3 regions of the Brevibacillus sp. HD3.3A genome follow, and region 2 is predicted to be linked to each of the others. Evidence: riboswitches for the same ligand, from Rfam matches in the RefSeq annotation. Region 2 holds a riboswitch; each other region holds the start of a gene.

Region 1 (6,202 bases), 1.6 Mb from region 2:
GACGTTTGCGCCTGCCCGGTACAGCTTGTCTATCGTCCGGCTGACATTGATCGTGTTGCCCGGAATCGGCGAAGCAGAGATGATCACCGTGTCTTCCGGATAGATCGACACAGTGCGGTGCGATCCGGAAGCAATCCGGGTCAGCGCCGCCATCGGCTCGCCTTGACTTCCCGTGCAAATAATCAGCACCTGATTGTCTGCGTAGTTGTCAATGTGCTTGATATCAATCAGCATACCCTCAGGCATCTGGATGTAGCCCAGTTCTTGTCCAATCAGGAACACTTTTTCCATGCTGCGGCCGATGACCGCGACTTTGCGGTTGCACTGTTCAGCGGCATCTACCACTTGTTGCAGACGATGCACGTTGGACGCGAATGTAGCCAGGATGATGCGACCGCGCGCTTTGCGCACCACATCGAGAATCCCCTCGCCAACTGTGCGCTCTGACATGGTGAAGCCGTAGCGCTCACTGTTTGTACTATCGGAAAGCAAAGCCAAAACGTCGCCACTCGCGCCGAGTTTGGCAATTTTGCCGTACTCTGTGGTCTGTCCGACTGGAGTCATATCAAATTTGAAGTCGCCTGTATGGATAACCATGCCTTCAGGCGTGTGGAGCACAACCCCGAGCGAATCCGGGATGCTGTGATTCGTACGGAAGAAAGTCGCTTTCAGTCGATTGAACGGAATTTCCGTATCTTCCGAGATCGGAATCATCTTCACGTCATTTTGCATGCGATGCTCTTCCAGCTTCGCCTTGACCAAGCCCAGGGTCAGACGACCACCGTAGATCGGCACGTTAATTTGTTTGAAAATATAAGGAATCGCTCCGATGTGATCCTCATGTCCGTGCGTTAACAAAAGTGCTTTAATCTTGTGCTGGTTGTCCACCAAATAGGAAATATCGGGGATGACCAAATCGATACCGAACATTTCATTTTCGGGGAACTTCACCCCGCAGTCAATGATGATAATTTCATCCTCATACTCGACGCAATACATATTTTTTCCGATCTCGCCGAGGCCGCCCATTGCGAAAATCTTAACGTCGCTCAAACTCTTTCCTCCTAACTTCATCGTGCATGATTTTGGGAACCCGAACCAAGCATGCCATTCTTATTGTAACACAACGCGAGGCGTTCGTTTCATCCTGTCTTGTTAATTCCACACATTCATCTTCGGTCAATATTAGAAAACTGATACGCGGTATCTCCAACTCGAGCAAAAGCTGGGCATCAAGCGACTGCTCCGGCCGCAAGCCCCCTTTTGCACGTGTAAGGATTTTCTACGAATGACCGCTTTAAAAAGACTTCAGACTACATGGCAAGCCCGTTTTCCAACACGAAAAAGGAGAGCCTCCGCCATGCACTCTTCCATGAACATGTTCCTCACGCGCAGCTTTCTCGCTACACTGGCCGCAAGTTTGCTGCTGTTCTTTTTCCAGTATGCCCCAGCAAATGCCCAGCCGCCATATGCCAAATGGGGCAGATTGGCGATGCAGGAAACGATGCAAAAATATCCGCACGCGCAAATCGTAGACTATTTGCATGTCGGGCGCATAGCAAAAACGCCCACCACGTCAGAGGAGACGTTCAAGCTCTTGCTCCAGCAGAGCAATCGCAGGTGGGCGCTTCTTGTGCATATTGAATTTGAAAACCAAACGGAACGAGTCGTGAACATCACGTACGAAGAAACCGTCTGAGTCTAGTCAGCGAGCTGTTCCATTTCTTTCATCATTTGCTCCATGTCCATGTCCGCCGCCATGCCGTAAGCACGGCGCATGTTGCCGTCACCGTCGACGAGGAACATGCGTGCGGTGTGGGCAAAAGAACCGTCAGGCTGCTTCAGTACCGCGATCCCGAAGTCTTTCGTTACTTTTTCCACCGCCTGGGCATCTCCGCGCAAAAACTTCCAGCCGCTTTGATCAGCCTTGAACTTCGCTGCATACTGCTGCAAAACCTCAGCCGTATCAAAGTCGGGGTCGAAGGTGATCGAGACAAACTCAACCTTGTCGCCGAACAGCTTTTTCTCCTTCAACTGATCCTGAAGCTTGGACATGTTGTACGTCGTTGCCGGGCAAATATCAGGGCAATTGGTAAACATGAACTCGACAAGGCGCACCTTGCCTTTGCCTTGCGAGAACGTATAGGAAGTTCCGTCACTGTTGTCCAACGAAAAGTCCGCGATCGGCTTCATCACCGGAATCGGATCTTTTGCCAAGTATTTGTAGCCGAACACACCTACAATCGCAAGGATAATCAAGCCTGCCAGCACCGTAAACCAATGGCGCTGCAACGCTGACCCTTGTTGCTGTGCTCCTTCACTCACGATTTCCTGCCTCCCCTGCACATCTCATGCGCCATCCCGCTTTGCTTGCAGCGGCGAGCAGCGCACATTTTCTCTGTCTTTCTAGACTTCTTTTTCCCCAGGCCATGCCAGCATTCCGCCTACCATATTGGCAGCGTCAAAGCCAAGCTCACACAAATATTCAGTTGCCCGGTGGCTGCGTGCGCCGCTTCGGCACACCATGATGACCGGAATGTCTTTGTCCAGCTCGTCGGTGCGATGCGGCAAAAAGCCGAGCGGAATCAGCTTGGCCTCTTTGATATGGCCTTCGTTCCACTCCTCCACCTCGCGTACATCAATCACCTGAAGCTGTTCTTTTGCCGCGAGCTTTTCCAGCAGCTCTTGTGGTGTAATTTCCTTCACGCCATGGCTCATCGCGTTTTTTCCTCCTATATGTACAATCGTTTAGTCGTTTTCTGCCATTTCCATCATATCATAGGCCCCAGGCGTTTTCTAACGGCGGGAGCTGCGAAAGCGCCGAGATATAGGGGCAATTTTGTGACAGCAAGGCTCGGTTGCTTGCAAGTTCAGATAATTTACAAAAATGACCATAAAAATATAAAATTACAAGTAAAAAAACATGTCTGCCAGTTCATGAAAAAAGAACGCTGATAATTGATGAAGCTTAGGGGACTGACCCCGTAATGTGAGACAAATCAAAACACCTTCAAGAGAACCTGACCATGTCGTAAGATATGGGGACAACCTTGGAGGTGTTTTTGCGTTGGCAACTAGAGTTAGTTATCCCGTAGAAATTAAAATGAAAGCAATTGAAATGCGTCTTGCAGGTGTCACCAAAAAGCAGATCATGCAGGAACTAAATATTAAAAATAAGACCCAAATTCAACAGTGGATGCGCTGGTATCAGAGCGGAGACATTCATCGTCTTCAACAGCCTGTAGGAAAGCAATATAGTTATGGAAAAGGGCCGATGTACGATTCTGAACTGGAACAAGTCAAAGCAGAGAATCGTTTTCTTAAACAACAACTGGACGTTCTAAAAAAGTTAGAGGAGTGGGAAAGGAGGTGTCACCAGAAGTAATCGTTCCTTGGATGGAGTCCATTCGTGGGCAAGTAAGCGTGAGCCAAGCTTGCGCGTGGCTTGGTATCCCTCGTTCTACCTACTACCGTTGGAAAGCTGCATACGCGAAAAGAAACGAGGATTTAGTTGTGGAAAAGATTCGGCAACTCTGTATTCAACATAAGTTCCGTTATGGGTACAGAAAGATTACAGCACTGATGCGAGCTGAGATGTCAATTAATCATAAACGAATACAACGTATCATGCAGCGTGAACAACTACAATGCCGAGTGAGGATGAAGAAACGAAAGACAACAGGACAACCTTCTTATGTAGCAGATCATCTCCTGCTGCGACAATTTCAAGCAAGTACCCCCATGCAGAAATTAGTGACCGACATTACTTATTTACCTTACGGAAGTAAACTTTTATATTTATCGAGCATCATGGACTTGTACAACGGTGAGATTGTGGCATACAGTATTTCTGACAAACAAGACACATCGCTTGTCCTCGATACGCTATATCAACTGCCAGACCAACCTGGAATGATGCTACATAGCGATCAGGGCAGCGTGTATACGTCTCAGGCGTATCAAGCAGCAGTTAAGGGAAAAGGCATTACCATGAGCATGTCCCGTAAGGGTACGCCCGCTGATAATGCCCCCATCGAGTCGTTTCATTCCACACTAAAGTCTGAAACGTTCTATCTCGATAATTTTATCTGTACGACGACGGCCATCGTTGTGCAGATTATCCAAAGCTACATTCATTACTATAACTCAATTCGCATTCAAACGAAACTAAACAACCAGTCACCGATTCAATTTCGGCAACTGGCTGCTTAAATAGCTAACGTGTTTTGATCCCTGTCCTACGGACGGGGGTCAGTCCCTAGCGTGAGGGGGAGTTATTTCTATGATGTATGTCCTTGGAATTTTGGCTGTTTGCACTCTGGCTGCGGTCCTCTTGTATGCCAAAAAAGGAAAACAATCTCGTAAGGCAACTCATTTGGTTTCAGATGAAGGAAACCCTCATACAAACCATGTAAACAGAGCTTACCAGACAGGCTCTCTGGATCTTATGGGCAACAGCATGAACGGGTAAATCTTTAAAATCCACAAAATCCACCCCGATAACTTAATCATTTGATATTGACAGCGAAGTACGGTTTTTCATACAATTATGACAACAACTGAAAGCTACATTTTCATCAAGAGCGGTGGAGGGACAGGCCCTATGAAACCCGGCAACCAGCAAGCGAGTCTTGCGCGGTGCTAATTCCTGCAGAATCCATAGATTCTGAGAGATGAACGCACACCCGTGCATAGCCGGAGCCTTCTTCTACTCAGGAGAACGCTCCGTTTTTTTATTTCCTTACCCCCATATAAAAAGGAGAGATGATCATGTCTGACCAACAACAATGGAAACCGGAAACGCTCGCCGTACACGGCGGACAGGAGGTAGACCCGGTAACAGGCTCGCGCGCGGTTCCGATCTACCAAACGACTTCCTACGTCTTCCGTGACACGGAGCATGCTGCCAACCTGTTTGCTTTGAAAGAGTTCGGCAACATTTATACGCGCATCATGAATCCGACCCAAGACGCATTTGAAAAGCGCGTCGCTCTGCTCGAAGGCGGCGTAGGTGCGCTGGCAACCTCCTCCGGTCAGGCAGCCATCACCTTCTCGATTTTGAATATTGCGCAAGCGGGCGACGAGATTGTCGCATCCAGCAGCTTGTATGGCGGGACGTACAACCTTTTTGCCCATACGCTGCCACGCCTGGGCATCAAAGTACACTTTGTGGATCAGTCCAATCCGGACAACTTCCGCGCGTTCATCAACGATAATACCAAGGCGCTCTTTTGCGAGACGATCGGCAACCCTCGCATCGACGTGGCCGACTTGCAGGCAATTGCGGACATCGCGCACGAAAACGGCGTGCCGCTGATTGTCGACAATACATTCGCTTCGCCAATCCTGACCCGTCCGTTCGAGCACGGAGCTGACATCGTCGTTCACTCCACGACCAAATTCATCGGCGGACACGGCACGGCGATTGGCGGCATTATCGTAGATTCCGGCAAATTCGACTGGAACAACGGCAAATTCCCTGGTCTGACGACGCCAGACCCAAGCTATCACGGAGTCGTTTATACAGAAGCAGTCGGCCCGCTCGCCTACATCATCAAAGCGCGCGTGCAACTGCAACGCGATATCGGCGCTGCCGTAGCTCCTATCAACTCTTTCCTGTTCCTGCAAGGTCTGGAGACACTCCACCTGCGCATGGAGCGCCACAGCCAAAACGCACTCGCGGTAGCGAAATTCCTCGCCGAGCATCCGGCAGTGGAATGGGTCAGCTACCCAGGTCTTGAAGGCGACGCCAACTACGCACTCGCGCAAAAATATTTGCCAAAAGGCGCTGGCGCCATCCTCACCTTCGGCATCCGCGGCGGCGTGCAAGCAGGCAAAACATTGATCGAATCCGTGAAACTCTTCTCTCATTTGGCAAACGTAGGCGACTCCAAGTCGCTCGTTATCCATCCGGCGAGCACGACACACCAGCAAATGAACGAAGCGGAGCAATTAACGGCAGGAGTAACTCCCGGATTGATCCGTCTGTCTGTCGGAACAGAGGCGATCGAAGACATCATCGGCGATTTGAAGCAAGCTTTGGAAGCAGCTGTTGCCGTGAGCAAGGTATAGGTTTTCCTACAACACCATACCTTTTCATTCAAGCGAAAACGAAAAAACTACTCTCGTCAGGGAAGTGGTTTTTTCGTTTTTTTGTGTCTTTCACTGGATAGTCTCAACTAAATAAGCAGAGAAAAAAGAA
Region 2 (6,202 bases):
AAAATGACCTGTCGTTGCTTGGGCGGCAATTGCTCCAGATGCGCATATGCCTCTTTCCACAATTCCTGAGCGACCAACAGTTCCGCCGGGTCGCTCGCGGATGCGTCCGGTCGTTCCGGCATCTTTTCCATGTAGTCGACCGGGCGGCGCTTTTGCTTGCGGTGCCAATCGATAAAAGCGTGGTAAGCGACCTTGAACAGCCATGGCCTGACCTTTTCGCCGCGGTAGTCTTCCAGGGAGGCATACGCCCGGAAAAAAACCTCCTGCGTCAAGTCCTCCGCATGCCTGGTATCGCGTGTCAGCCGGAAAAGGTAGCGGTATATGTCGTTTACGTGCATCTGGTACACATACTCCAAGCCTACTTTCCCAATGCCTCCACATCCCTTCTTTACGTACCACGCCCTCTAGCGAAAAAAGTTTCACTTCCGGCCACTTTTTCCCTCTCTACAGAGAGCACATTCCGGCAAAAAACAAAGATTGACTACGGACAACAGAAGTCATATCATGGGTGTAGCACACACGGCTGACTGGCCTGTGAACCACATAACTCTTATCGCGAGCTGGCTGAGGGACTGGCCCTATGATGCCCGGCAACCGGCGCTATTTTTTTCTTGAATAGCGAAACGGTGCTAATTCCAACGGATAAGAGTCGGTACGAGAAGCGGCATTGCTGCGTCTTCTGTCCCGACTACTGACCCGAGAGATGAGAGGAGACGAGACGTTTTTATAGTCGACAACCGCCTCCCCGCTCTGGGGAGGCTTTTTTACATGCCCGAAAGCTTCACGAAACTTTTCAAGCTGCCCAAGGAGGACTAGCATGAGTGATCAACGCATCCTCGTCACTTATTTGACGCAAGCCAAAGACTTACACAAAAAAGCAGCCGCCATCGCCGTTGGCATGACGGTCGGCTCCTGGACGGATTTGCCCGCAGCGAAGCAAGCTGAGCTGGCTCCTTATCTCGGGGAAGCCGTGAGCGCTACGCCGCTTGAGACATTGGAAAACGGCGAGACGCGCGGACTGATCACCGTCAGTTACCCGACGCGCAATTTTACGCACGACATTCCTTCGCTTTTGACCGGAATCTTCGGGAAACTGTCCATGGACGGAAAAATCAAGCTGGTGGACATCACTTTCCCTGAGTCGTTTCTACAAGCTTTTCCCGGACCAAAGTTCGGCATTGACGGACTGCGCGGACGTTTGGATGCACAAAACCGCCCGCTGTTGATGAGCATTTTCAAATCTTGCCTCGGTCTTCCGTTCGAAGATTTGAAGACGCAATTCCGGGCACAGGCGCTCGGTGGCGTCGATCTGGTCAAAGATGACGAAATCTTCTTCGCAGACGATCGCGCGCCGTTTTTGGAGCGTATCCGCGCCTTCAAGGAGATCGCGCAGGAGACAGAAGCGCAAACTGGCAAGCCTGTCCTCTACGCGGCCAACCTGACTGGCCCGATCAACGAGCTGAACGAAAAAGCAAAGCGTGCCGTGGAAGCTGGCGCAGATTGCCTGCTGTTCAACGTCCTCGCTTTTGGCTTCGATGCCTTGCACCGCCTGGCAGCCGATCCGGACGTCAACATCCCGATCATGGCCCACCCCGCTCTCGCTGGCGCTTACTATCCGTCGCCTGATTACGGGATCGCCACTCCGCTTTTGCTCGGCACCCTGATGCGAATTGCCGGAGCAGACCTGGTGCTGTTCCCGTCGCCATACGGCAACGTCGCCCTGGACAAAACAGAAGCGCTGCAACTGGCGACCAACTTGACCACTCCGTTGGAAGGCGTGCGCCGCTCGTTCCCGGTTCCATCAGCCGGCATCCATCCGGGACTCGTCCCGCAGCTTTATGCGGATTTCGGTCTGGACCAAATCGTCAATGCTGGCGGCGGCATTCACGGACATCCGGGCGGCGCTACCGCAGGAGCCAAAGCGTTCGTCGATGCAATCGCAGCAGTCACGGCTGGACACAGCCTGGAAGAAGCGGCGAACCAATCGCCTGAACTGGCGGCAGCCCTGGAGAAATGGGGTGGCGCACGATGAGCAAAAAGCTCGTGCTGTTCTGCGATTTTGACGGAACGATTACGGAAAAAGACAACATCGTCGCGATTGTAAAAAAATTCGCTCCCCCTGAGTGGGAAGCTCTTACCGAACAAATTTTGTCGCAAAAAATCAGCGTACAGGAAGGCGTCGGCAAGCTGTTTCAGCTCTTGCCCTCCTCCCTGCGCCAGGACATTGTGGACTACATCGTGAACGAAGCGACCATTCGCCCCGGCTTTGCCGATTTTGTCCGCTTTTGCCGCGAGGAAGGCATCGAGCTGCTGATCACGAGCGGCGGCATCGACTTTTTCGTAAAGCCGATCCTCGCCCCGTTTGATCTGGATCATGTCCCGATTTACTGCAACGGCAGCGACTTCTCCGGAGAGAACATCACGATTACGTGGCCGCATTCCTGCGACGAGCATTGCACAAACGGCTGTGGCATGTGCAAGACAACCATTATTCGCCGCTACGATCCCGCCACTCACTATCGTGTCGTCATTGGTGATTCCATCACTGACCTGGCTGGCGCCAAAATTGCCGATTTCGTGATCGCCCGCTCCTTCCTCGCGCAAAAAGCCGAGGAGCTACAGCTGTCACACAGCACTTTCGCCACCTTCCACGACGTGATCGCCACACTTACGCAACTGAAACAGGAGGTTGTCTGACACATGACCGCAACACTCGAACAGCGTCTGGACGCGTTTCGTCGTCTCGATGACGCCAAGCTGACATTTGCCCGCCGGGACTGGTTTCCCGGCACAAGCGGCAATCTCTCCATCAAGATTCAAGACGAGCCGCTGCAATTTGCCGTGACGGCAAGCGGCAAGGACAAGACGAAGCTGTCGCCGGAAGACTATCTGGTGGTCGATCAAGATTCCCGTCCCGTGGAGGCAACCTCGCTCAAGCCGTCCGCCGAAACGTTGATCCACGCAGTCGTCTATCAAAAGTTTGCCAAAGCAGGTGCCTGCTTCCACGTCCATACGGTCTGGAACAATCTCATCTCCGAGCTGTACTTCGGCCAACGGGCTTTCACCATTCAAGGCCAGGAGCTGATCAAGGGCCTTGGGATTTGGGAGGAAAATGCGCGGATCACTGTTCCGATTGTTGAGAACTTTGCCGATATTCCGACCCTCGCAGCCGCGATCGAAAAAGTCATCACCCCGGAAATTCCGGGTGTTCTGATCCGCAACCACGGCATTTACGCCTGGGGCGGCAACGACTTTGAAGCGAAGCGCCACCTGGAAGCATTTGAATTTCTGTTTGAGTACCACGCCCGCTGGCTGCAGCTGCGCCAAGCTGTCGTGTCCACTACATCCAACTAATCAAGGGAGGCAAGCATCATGGCACAAATTCGTTTCCACGACAACAACGAGTACATTTCCGCTCCGGAGGAAGTCATTTCCTTCCTGGACACCCAAGAAATCATTTATGAAAAATGGGATGTAGCTCGCCTCGATCCGAAGCACCGCGACAACTACAGCCCGACAGACGAAGAAAAGCAAGAAATTCTCGACACCTTCAAGCCGGAAATCGATGCGATCAGCCAACGCCGCGGCTACTTGACTGCCGATATTATCGTCCTCTCCGACAAAACGCCGAACCTCGACGAGCTGTTGGTAAAATTCAAAGGCGAGCATCACCACACAGATGATGAGTGCCGCTTCTGCGTAGACGGGCACGGCATTTTCGCGATCAAAGGAAAAGACGGACGTTACTTCGACGTTGAGCTTTCCCCTGGCGATCTGATTTCGGTACCGCCGAACTTCCGCCACTACTTCACGCTGATGGATGACCGCAAAATCAAAGCGATCCGTCTGTTTGTCACACCTGCTGGCTGGGAAGCTATCTACTAATACAAAGTGCGGAATGCGAAACACCCTGGAGCGAATGCTGCACCAGGGTGTTCTTGTTTCTTTTAACGTATTTTAGCGGATGACGCCGTTGCCCTTGATCGACAGCTCCGGCACGAACTTCACTTCCGCCTGGGCAAAAGCTTTGGGCCAATTATCTTGCACCTTTTTCCACTCCTGATACGCATGCGCTCGCGCGTACAACCCGAATCCGAATGGATCGACTTCATTTTGCTGGCACTTCACGACCAGTTTCTCAAATTCTTTGCGCAGCTCCGCATTAACCATCTGCTCCATGTCCTTATAATCCTTTTCCATGTCAAAAGGGAACAATCTCTCCGAAATACCGCCGCCGAACTTCATCTTTACTTCGAAATGAAACTTGCCGTCCCGAAAGGTCGTCTTCACTTTTTTGGATGCTTGCTTTGCGATGAGGCTGACTCTGTGCTTGATCATCTTTTTGCTGTCATTGGGCGCAGGGATCGGCACCGTAAAGGTCACTTCGCCCTCTTTTCCGTGCAGAAACAACTGGAGCAGCATCGTTTCCTGACTTTGCAGCAGCTCGACATACGTGCCCTCCTTGCTCAGCACCGCTGTTCCCAAAATCTTGATCGCTTTTTCTTTGCCCACAGCCGTGATGGTTGGATTAATCCCTTTTTCAAACATTTGCCGATGAAAATCTTGCGCCCTCGTCCGCACGGTCAAATTCCGCTGATTAGCGGTATCGATCAGCTTGGTCAGATGCAGGGACAGCCTCGGCTTGTCTGGCGGTTGAAAGTGAAACAAGTCACCTACCTCGCCGTCAAAATAGACCATCCGGGCGTTGACCGTAAAGCGCGCATCACGGAAAATGACGTCGAGAATCTTGAACCAGTCAGGGTGCTCCAAAAGTCGCTTTCCCAGCACGATCGCCTGGATTTTCCCTGAAAGAGTAAGCCCCGTCACCATCTCGTCCAATCGTGCCCGCGCCTGTCGGAAAGACTCCGCTTTTACGCCAAATTCTTCGCTTTTTTTCTTCGCTTCTCGGCTGAAAACCGGACTGGACAAATAAAACAGCAGCTCATCCTTCTCATTCACGTCAACTCCGGCCATCAGCGTAATCGTCGCATCTTCCAAATCGATTCGATCCATGCAGCCCGACAAAAAGAAAAACAGCGCCGAGATCAACAGCAGCTTTCCGGCTTTGCTCATCCCTTTTGCCCCCCTTTTCCGCGCCGAAACAACTGGATCGCCAGCCACCAGATCACGGGGATGATGTATCCGCCAACCATTCCAGTCATGCTCCACACCTCGCTCCACTTTTTCAGATCGATGAACGTGGGCGTATACAGCCAGGCTCCCACGACGATCAGGATCATCAGAATGAACAAGTGCTTGCGATGATCGGCTGACCCGACCATTTGGCTCGTCGTGAACACCGTAAAATACATGTACGGCAGCGTGGTCGTCGACAAAAAGAACAAGTAGAACGCAAGAAAAATGATGTCGATTCGCTCCAGAAAGCGATACTCGATTACTTTCCACAAATTGAGTGTCGGCCACGTATATTGCGTGATTTCATCCGGACTAAAAAAGGAAAAGCTGAACACAGTAATATGCATAAAAATCAGCATGGACAATGTGTTTGCCACCACAATTCCCAGCGAGGCATACTGTTTTCGCTGCAAAAACGGGTACAGAAAAAACGCCAGCTCAAACCCGAGAAAGGACAAAATCGTCGATTTGGTTGCGGAGAAAACCGGCATCCACCCTTCTTTTAGCACAGGCAGCAAGTGAAGCCAATTGGAATACGGCAAGATGGAAAAGACAACGATCGGCATCCACAGCGTCAAGTAAAAAATCAACTCGGCATACCGTCCCAGCACCCGCAGCCCGCCCTGCACAACCATATAGGTAGGGATCACCGTCAATATCGCCAAAACGTATCCTGGCGTCTGGGACAAAATCCACACGTTCACAATCCCGATCCCGTTGGCGATTACCGTCATGGCGGCGAGGGCGCAATAACAGGCGACAAGCGCGGAAACGACCATTCCCAGCCATTTGCCAAAAAAGACGGGAATCAAATCGACGATCGTTTTGCCCGGATAGCGCTTCATGATGTTCACAATGAGGAGGCTTGCCACAGTAGCGCATACCCAGCCAATGAGAATGGAAATCCATCCGTCCGTTCCCGCTTCCTCGGCCAACTCTCGCGGCATGGACAAGACTCCGATCCCCACTTGTGTTCCATGAATAAAAAATACGTACTGGAGGACAGTCAGCTCGTTAAATGCGTATTTTTTCATTCGCCATCCCCCCGAGGACGGTTATCCCCCTG
Region 3 (6,202 bases), 670 kb from region 2:
GCGATTGGACTCATGTTTTACGCGATCTCATTCGATCACTTTACTACCTATCCAGAGGTAACTTTTCTCGCATTCATTGTCATGGGATTTTTGGCAGCCTACCTCGACTGGAAGTTGGTAGTGTCGGCGGGAATCGCGCAGATTGTTGTGACTCTGGTCGGCTTTTATACAGGCTCCTACGAAATTTTTAGCGGCGACTTCACGGAACTGAATCTGGTGCTGCGGATTGTAGCGATCCTCATGATGATGGGGGCTGTAACGTACCTCTGTCTGGCTGGACAAGCTTCTCTCAGCAAGGCGAATATCGCCCGACAGGAAGCAGAGGAAAAAGAACGCCGTCTGGGAGAAATGCTCGTACATATTCAACAGATGACGGGGCAGATTGACCGCACGACAGAGCATGTGCACGAGCATGCCGAAGGAACGAAACGCAATACGGACGAGATGATGATTGCGTTTCGCGAAGTTGCGACTGGCATGGAATCGCAGGCCAATTCGACTGTGAAGATCGAAGAAGAGGTGCAGTCGATCGACCAGGAGATCGTGGCGGTAACGACGCAGACGAATGCGATGAAGAGCGAGTCCGATCAAAACAACCAGCGCCTGAAAGACAGTGTGGGCATGATGAACGAGCTTTCGCAGCAAATGGAACAGATCGTGTCTGCGGTCAATGTGGCTGCTGCGACGATTCACCAGCTCAATCGCCAGGCGAACCGGGTAGAAGAAATCGTGGGAGCGATCAACCAGATTGCTACGCAAACGAATCTTTTGGCGCTCAACGCCGCCATCGAGTCAGCGCGGGCTGGCGAGCATGGACGCGGTTTCGCTGTAGTAGCTGACGAAGTGCGCAAGCTGGCTGAGCAAAGCGCGACCGCTACCCAGGAGATTACGGAAATTCTCAAATCGCTCCATCAGGAGAGCGAGAACGCTGTGCAGCAAATCAGCAACGGAGAGGCGTCTGTAGCCAAAGGACAGGAGCTGGCTGTAAAAACGGTGGCTTCGATCGAGGCAGTGCGCTCCGGCATGGTGGCATTCCTGCAAGCGGCCGAGCATGTCGGTTCCAGCATGAACCGGGTCAAAATGCGTTCAGGCGAAGTGGCGATGGAGATGTCGACGATTACGGCCGTCACCGAACAATCGGTTGCCAACCTGGAAGAGCTTTTTGCCACCGCAGAAAATCAGCATCAAAAGGTGCGGGAAATTACCGAAGAGCTGGGTGAGCTTAGCAACCTGTCGCATCGACTCCAGCAAACCTTTCAAACGAAATAAACAAACTGGCGGAAACAATCTGAAAAAACAATTGCTTTTTCAGAGCGTTCTGCTAGAATAAGTTCATTGTAACTCAATAGATGATCTACCTTATCGAGAGCGGCGGAGGGACTGGCCCTATGAAGCCCGGCAACCACTGGACATGCGAGACATGTACAGAAAGGTGCCAATTCCTGCAAAACCTGTACCGGGGTTTTGACAGATGAGGAAGAGGACGGCTTCGGACGCAAACTCTTCCTTCGGGAAGAGTTTTTTTTCGTTAGAAGGGGAGGATGGATAGAGGAGGAATAACGAACGATAAAATAATTTTAATGTGAAATATTCGTGTTTAGTATTGATCTTTTTGTCGAAAAACCGTACATTATGGTTAGGATAGAGAAAACGGAGAACGTTCAGATAGGGGAGAGAGACACCATGAAGAAGTTGTTGTTGGCATTGACTACTTTTGCTGTTTTGGCTGCGGGTTGTTCAGCAGGCGGGAATGCACCTGCCGGGAACGCATCGACTGATAAGCCGAAAGAGCAAGCGGCAGGACAAGAAGGTGCAGCGAAGAAACGCGTTGCCTTGATTTTGCCGGAAAAAATCGGCGTGAACCCATTCTTCCAGCAAATGGACGAGGGCGCGAAAAAAGCAGGACAAGAATTTGGCGCGGAAGTAAAAAGCATCGAGTCGACTGACCATGGTGCGATCGAAGAGAACTTGCGCGTAGCCGTAGCGGAAAACTACGACCTGATCATCACTTCTTCTTTTGAAGCAGAAGACGCACTGAAAAAAGTAGCCGCAGAAAACCCTGATCGCAACTTCGCGATTATTGATACAGTAGTCGATTTGCCAAATGTGCGCAGCGTTACTTTCCGCGAGCAGGAAGCAGCTTACCTGATGGGGGCGGCGGCAGGTCTTGCCACGAAAACAAACAAAGTCGGCATGGTTGTCGCAATGGACATTCCGCTTCTGAAAAAATGGACAGGCGGATTCCAGGAAGGCTTGAAATCGACCAATCCGAATGCAGAATTTCTGGTAAACTACGTGGGCAGCTTCACTGACCCGGCAAAAGCGAAAGAGCTGGCTCTGCTGCAAGCATCCAAAGGCGCTGACTTCATCAACGGAGCAGCTGCGGTAGGCGATCTCGGCGTATTCGAAGCCGCGAAGGAAAAAGGCTTCTTTACAGCAGGACAAGACGTTGACCGCACGACGATTGACCCTGAGCACATCGTATTGTCCCAACTGAAAGGGACAGACGCAGCAGCGTATGAAACTGTGAAATCGTTTGTGGAAGGTTCTTTCAAACCAGGTGTCGTCAACTACGGATTGAAAGAAAAAGGCGTAGGCGTAACGTATGTGACTCACGAAAGCAAAACACCGCTGAACGCTTTCATCGGCCAGGAAGTTGTGGACAAAGTAAAAGCGATCAGTGAAGAGATCATTGCTGGTACCCGCAAAGTGCCGGATCGTTCTAAAAGCTAGTGCACAGAGCTTGATTGTGACCGACTACGGCTGTGTAGTCGGTCTTCCTTATATGCGAAAGGAAAGCGTAAAGAAGGGGGAGCAAGGATGACCTATCGTTTGGAAATGCGCGCCATGACCAAGAAATACGGAGATTTTATTGCAAACGACAAGGTCTCGTTCTCGCTTGCTGCCGGAGAAGTGCACGCGATCGTCGGTGAGAACGGAGCGGGCAAGACGACGTTGATGAGGATGTTGTACGGCATGGAGCAGCCTACGTCCGGCGATATCGTGCTAAACGGCAAGCCGGTCGCTTTTCGCGGGCCACAGGACGCCATTGGCAACGGAATCGGGATGGTGCACCAGCACTTCATGCTGTTCGGCGAGTTCAGCGTGGCCGAAAACATCGTGATTGGCTACGAACCGCAGCAGGCCGGGTTTTTCCGCCGCCATGACGCTGTGCAAAAAGTGCGCGAGCTAAGCGAAAAGTTCCGTATTCCGATTGATCCACAGGCAAAAGTGTCCAATTGCTCGGTGGGAGAACAGCAGCGGGTCGAGATTTTGAAAGTGCTGTACCAGGGCGCAGACATCATCGTGCTGGACGAACCGACCGCTGTGTTGACTCCGCTGGAGGTTCGCGACTTGCTGCAAACGATTCGCAATCTGGCGGAGAGCGGGAAAAGCGTGATTTTGATTACGCACAAGCTCCAGGAAGTAATGGAGGTAGCGGACCGCATCACGGTGCTGCGCGGCGGCAAGGTGACGGGTACGGTTGCGCGCGAGCAGACAAATGTGGACGATTTGGCCCGGTTGATGGTCGGCCGCGAGTTGCAAGAGCTGAGTGAGCGCGTCGCTTTGGAGCAGGGGCCGCTTTTGCAGGTGGAAAATTTGTCGGTGCGCGAAAAGCAGACGTTGCTCGACCGGGTCAGCTTTACCGTCCATCACGGCGAGATCGTGGGAATTGCCGGAGTGTCTGGCAACGGACAGTCCGAGTTGCTGCAAGCCGTGAGCGGTTTGCGGGCGGCACAGGAGGGAACAGTGCGGCTGGGCGGCAAGGATGTCACCAACAAATCTGTGGCGACAATCCGGGAAGCGGGTCTGGCCCATATTCCCGAGGATCGTTATATGTGGGGAACCGCCAAGCTGGAAAGTGTCGAAGAGAACGCGTTGATGGGCTATCAGCGCAAGCCTGCATTCAATCGGCGCGGCATCGTACTGCGGGAAGCTTTTCGCCAGGTTGTGACTGGCTGGGTGGAGCGATTCGCGATCAAGACTGGTTCGCGGCAGCTTCAGGAGCTTGCCGGGAATTTGTCGGGCGGAAATTTGCAGAAGCTGATCGTCGCGCGGGAGCTGGGGCATGAAACCCCGTTTTTGATCGCGGCTGAGCCGACGCGCGGTGTCGATATCGGAGCGATGGAGTACATCCATCAGGCGCTGATCGACAAGCGCAACGCAGGAGACGGAATTTTGCTGGTGTCATCCGAGCTGTCGGAAATTTTGGCGCTGTCGGATCGCATTTTGGTGATGTACAAAGGGCGGATCGCCGGAGAGCTTTCGCGCAAAGAGGCAACCGAGGAAAAAATCAGCGTGTTAATGGCGGGAGGAAGCGTTCATGGCAGCAATCAAAGAGCTGTGTAAATCACTGGTTCAGCCGCTTTTGGCGATTGTCATCGGCCTGTTGATCGGGGCGCTCGTCATCGCATCGGTAGGGGAATCGATCTTGGGCACCTATCAGGAAATGTGGAAGGGAGCATTCGGAAGCTTTTACTTCTTCGTTTCCACGTTGGCGAGAGCAACACCGATCATGCTGATCGCCCTGGGGCTGTCGCTTGCTTTTCGGGCGGGAGTATTCAACCTGGGGGCAGAAGGCCAAATGGTGCTTGGCGCCATCAGTGCTACGCTGGTAGCCATTTACTTGCCTGCGCCGGGAATCGTGAAGCTGGTGGCTGCGATTGTGACGGGAATGGCCGTTGGCGGGCTTTGGGGGCTACTGCCGGGCATCATGGAAGCGCGGTTTCGGATTCCGCTGCTGATTTCTTCCTTGCTGTTCAACTACATTGCCGTCTTGTTTGCCAGCTATCTGGTCACGGAGCCGTTTCGGGACAGGACTGGTTCGGCAGCTTTGGCGCAAACGGTCATGCTGGACAAGAGCGTCTGGCTTCCCAAGCTGTTCGCAGGGATGAGCGTGCACGCCGGGTTTTTGTTTGCCATTGTCGGCGCTTTGATCCTGTTCTGGGTCATCCGCTTTACGCCGTTCGGCTATGAAGTGAAAATGCTCGGGCAAAACCCGTTGTTCGCTCAATACGGCGGGATCAACCGCATCCGCGTCATGCTGACAGGCATGTTTGCCAGCGGTGGTCTGGCGGGCCTGGCAGGGACGGTCGAGGTGCTGGGGGCGCACTACCGTTTTGTCGATGGCGCTTTGACTGTACCGAACTTCGCCTGGACGGGCCTGATGGCGACGCTCTTGGCAAACTCCCATCCGGTCGGGATTATTTTTACCTCGATCCTGCTGGCTGCTTTTCAGACTGGAGCGATGGGCGTGGAGCGGAACACAGACGTGCCGTTGGAGCTGGCAAGCGTCATCTCGGCAGTGCTGATCCTGTTTATTTCGGCAAAATTCAGCTACGACTGGTGGAAACAGCGGAAAGCAAAAGGGGGAGAATCGCATGGAGCTGCTTGATTGGTCCCTCGTCAGTTCTACCATTCGCATGGTGACACCGATATTGCTGGCTGCTTTGGGCGGAGCGCTGTGCTCGCGTGTAGGCATTTTTAATGTGGGGCTGGAAGGCATGGTGCTGGCCGGAGCCTTTTCCGCGATTGTTGGCAACCACTTTACCGGGAATTTGTTTCTGGCGATCTTGATTGCGGCGTTGACGAGTGTTTTGTTCGCTCTGTTGTTTGCCTATATGACGATCAAGCTCAAAGCAAACGAGATCGTCGTCGGGGTAGCGATCAATTTCCTCGCGCTCGGTCTGACGACGTTTGCGCTGCGGGCGATTTTTGGCGTCAAAGGGGCTTTTTACGATAAAGATATGGCGGGCTTGCCGAAGTGGGACATCCCTGTGATCAAAGATATTCCGGGTGTCGGCGAGGTATTTTCCGGGCATTCTCCGCTTGTTTATTTCGCGTTTTTGGCTGCGATTGCGCTTTATGTGTTCTTTTACAAGACTGTCACTGGTTTTCGGGTTCTTGCCGTCGGATCGAATCCGGTTGCGGCTCGCAGCCTCGGGTTGAAAGTAACGGGCTTGCAGGTGCTGGCTATCGTCATCTGCGGCGCTTTGTGCGGACTCGCAGGGGCACAGCTTTCGTTGGGCCAGGTGACGATGTTCTCCGAGGGCATGACCGCCGGACGCGGCTTTATCGCTTTGGTGGCGATGATGATGGGGCAGTCCCATCCAGTCGGAATACTGGCGTCGAGCTTTTTGTTTGGCTTGATGGATGCGCTGAGCATTCGTCTGCAAGGCTTCTCGCTGCCAACGCAATTCAC

Evidence for each region. Region 2 has a riboswitch for S-adenosylmethionine ahead of HP435_RS23825 (2,3-diketo-5-methylthiopentyl-1-phosphate enolase). Riboswitches for the same ligand answer to the same signal wherever they lie in the genome.
Region 1: linked by a shared signal. The riboswitch ahead of HP435_RS02790 (homocysteine synthase) and the one ahead of HP435_RS23825 (2,3-diketo-5-methylthiopentyl-1-phosphate enolase) in region 2 are both predicted to bind S-adenosylmethionine.
Region 3: linked by a shared signal. The riboswitch ahead of HP435_RS27000 (BMP family lipoprotein) and the one ahead of HP435_RS23825 (2,3-diketo-5-methylthiopentyl-1-phosphate enolase) in region 2 are both predicted to bind S-adenosylmethionine.

Annotation. Positions count from the first base shown of each region.
Region 1 is NZ_CP085874.1:519,013-525,214, reverse strand. It holds gene rnjA (ribonuclease J1) at 1-1,074, opposite strand, end outside; gene HP435_RS02810 (YqzG/YhdC family protein) at 1,361-1,699, shown strand; gene HP435_RS02805 (SCO family protein) at 1,702-2,325, opposite strand; gene HP435_RS02800 (rhodanese-like domain-containing protein) at 2,407-2,718, opposite strand; one part of gene HP435_RS02795 (IS3 family transposase) at 3,068-3,341, shown strand; one part of gene HP435_RS02795 (IS3 family transposase) at 3,341-4,212, shown strand; SAM riboswitch class I at 4,572-4,680, shown strand; gene HP435_RS02790 (homocysteine synthase) at 4,771-6,072, shown strand.
Region 2 is NZ_CP085874.1:5,097,104-5,103,305, forward strand. It holds gene HP435_RS23820 (sigma-70 family RNA polymerase sigma factor) at 1-347, opposite strand, end outside; SAM riboswitch class I at 548-649, shown strand; gene HP435_RS23825 (2,3-diketo-5-methylthiopentyl-1-phosphate enolase) at 818-2,032, shown strand; gene HP435_RS23830 (2-hydroxy-3-keto-5-methylthiopentenyl-1-phosphate phosphatase) at 2,029-2,697, shown strand; gene HP435_RS23835 (methylthioribulose 1-phosphate dehydratase) at 2,701-3,354, shown strand; gene HP435_RS23840 (1,2-dihydroxy-3-keto-5-methylthiopentene dioxygenase) at 3,373-3,885, shown strand; gene HP435_RS23845 (Ger(x)C family spore germination protein) at 3,958-5,073, opposite strand; gene HP435_RS23850 (GerAB/ArcD/ProY family transporter) at 5,070-6,170, opposite strand; gene HP435_RS23855 (spore germination protein) at 6,167-6,202, opposite strand, start outside.
Region 3 is NZ_CP085874.1:5,770,861-5,777,062, reverse strand. It holds gene HP435_RS27005 (methyl-accepting chemotaxis protein) at 1-1,269, shown strand, start outside; SAM riboswitch class I at 1,357-1,478, shown strand; gene HP435_RS27000 (BMP family lipoprotein) at 1,684-2,733, shown strand; gene HP435_RS26995 (ABC transporter ATP-binding protein) at 2,821-4,350, shown strand; gene HP435_RS26990 (ABC transporter permease) at 4,325-5,395, shown strand; gene HP435_RS26985 (ABC transporter permease) at 5,382-6,202, shown strand, end outside.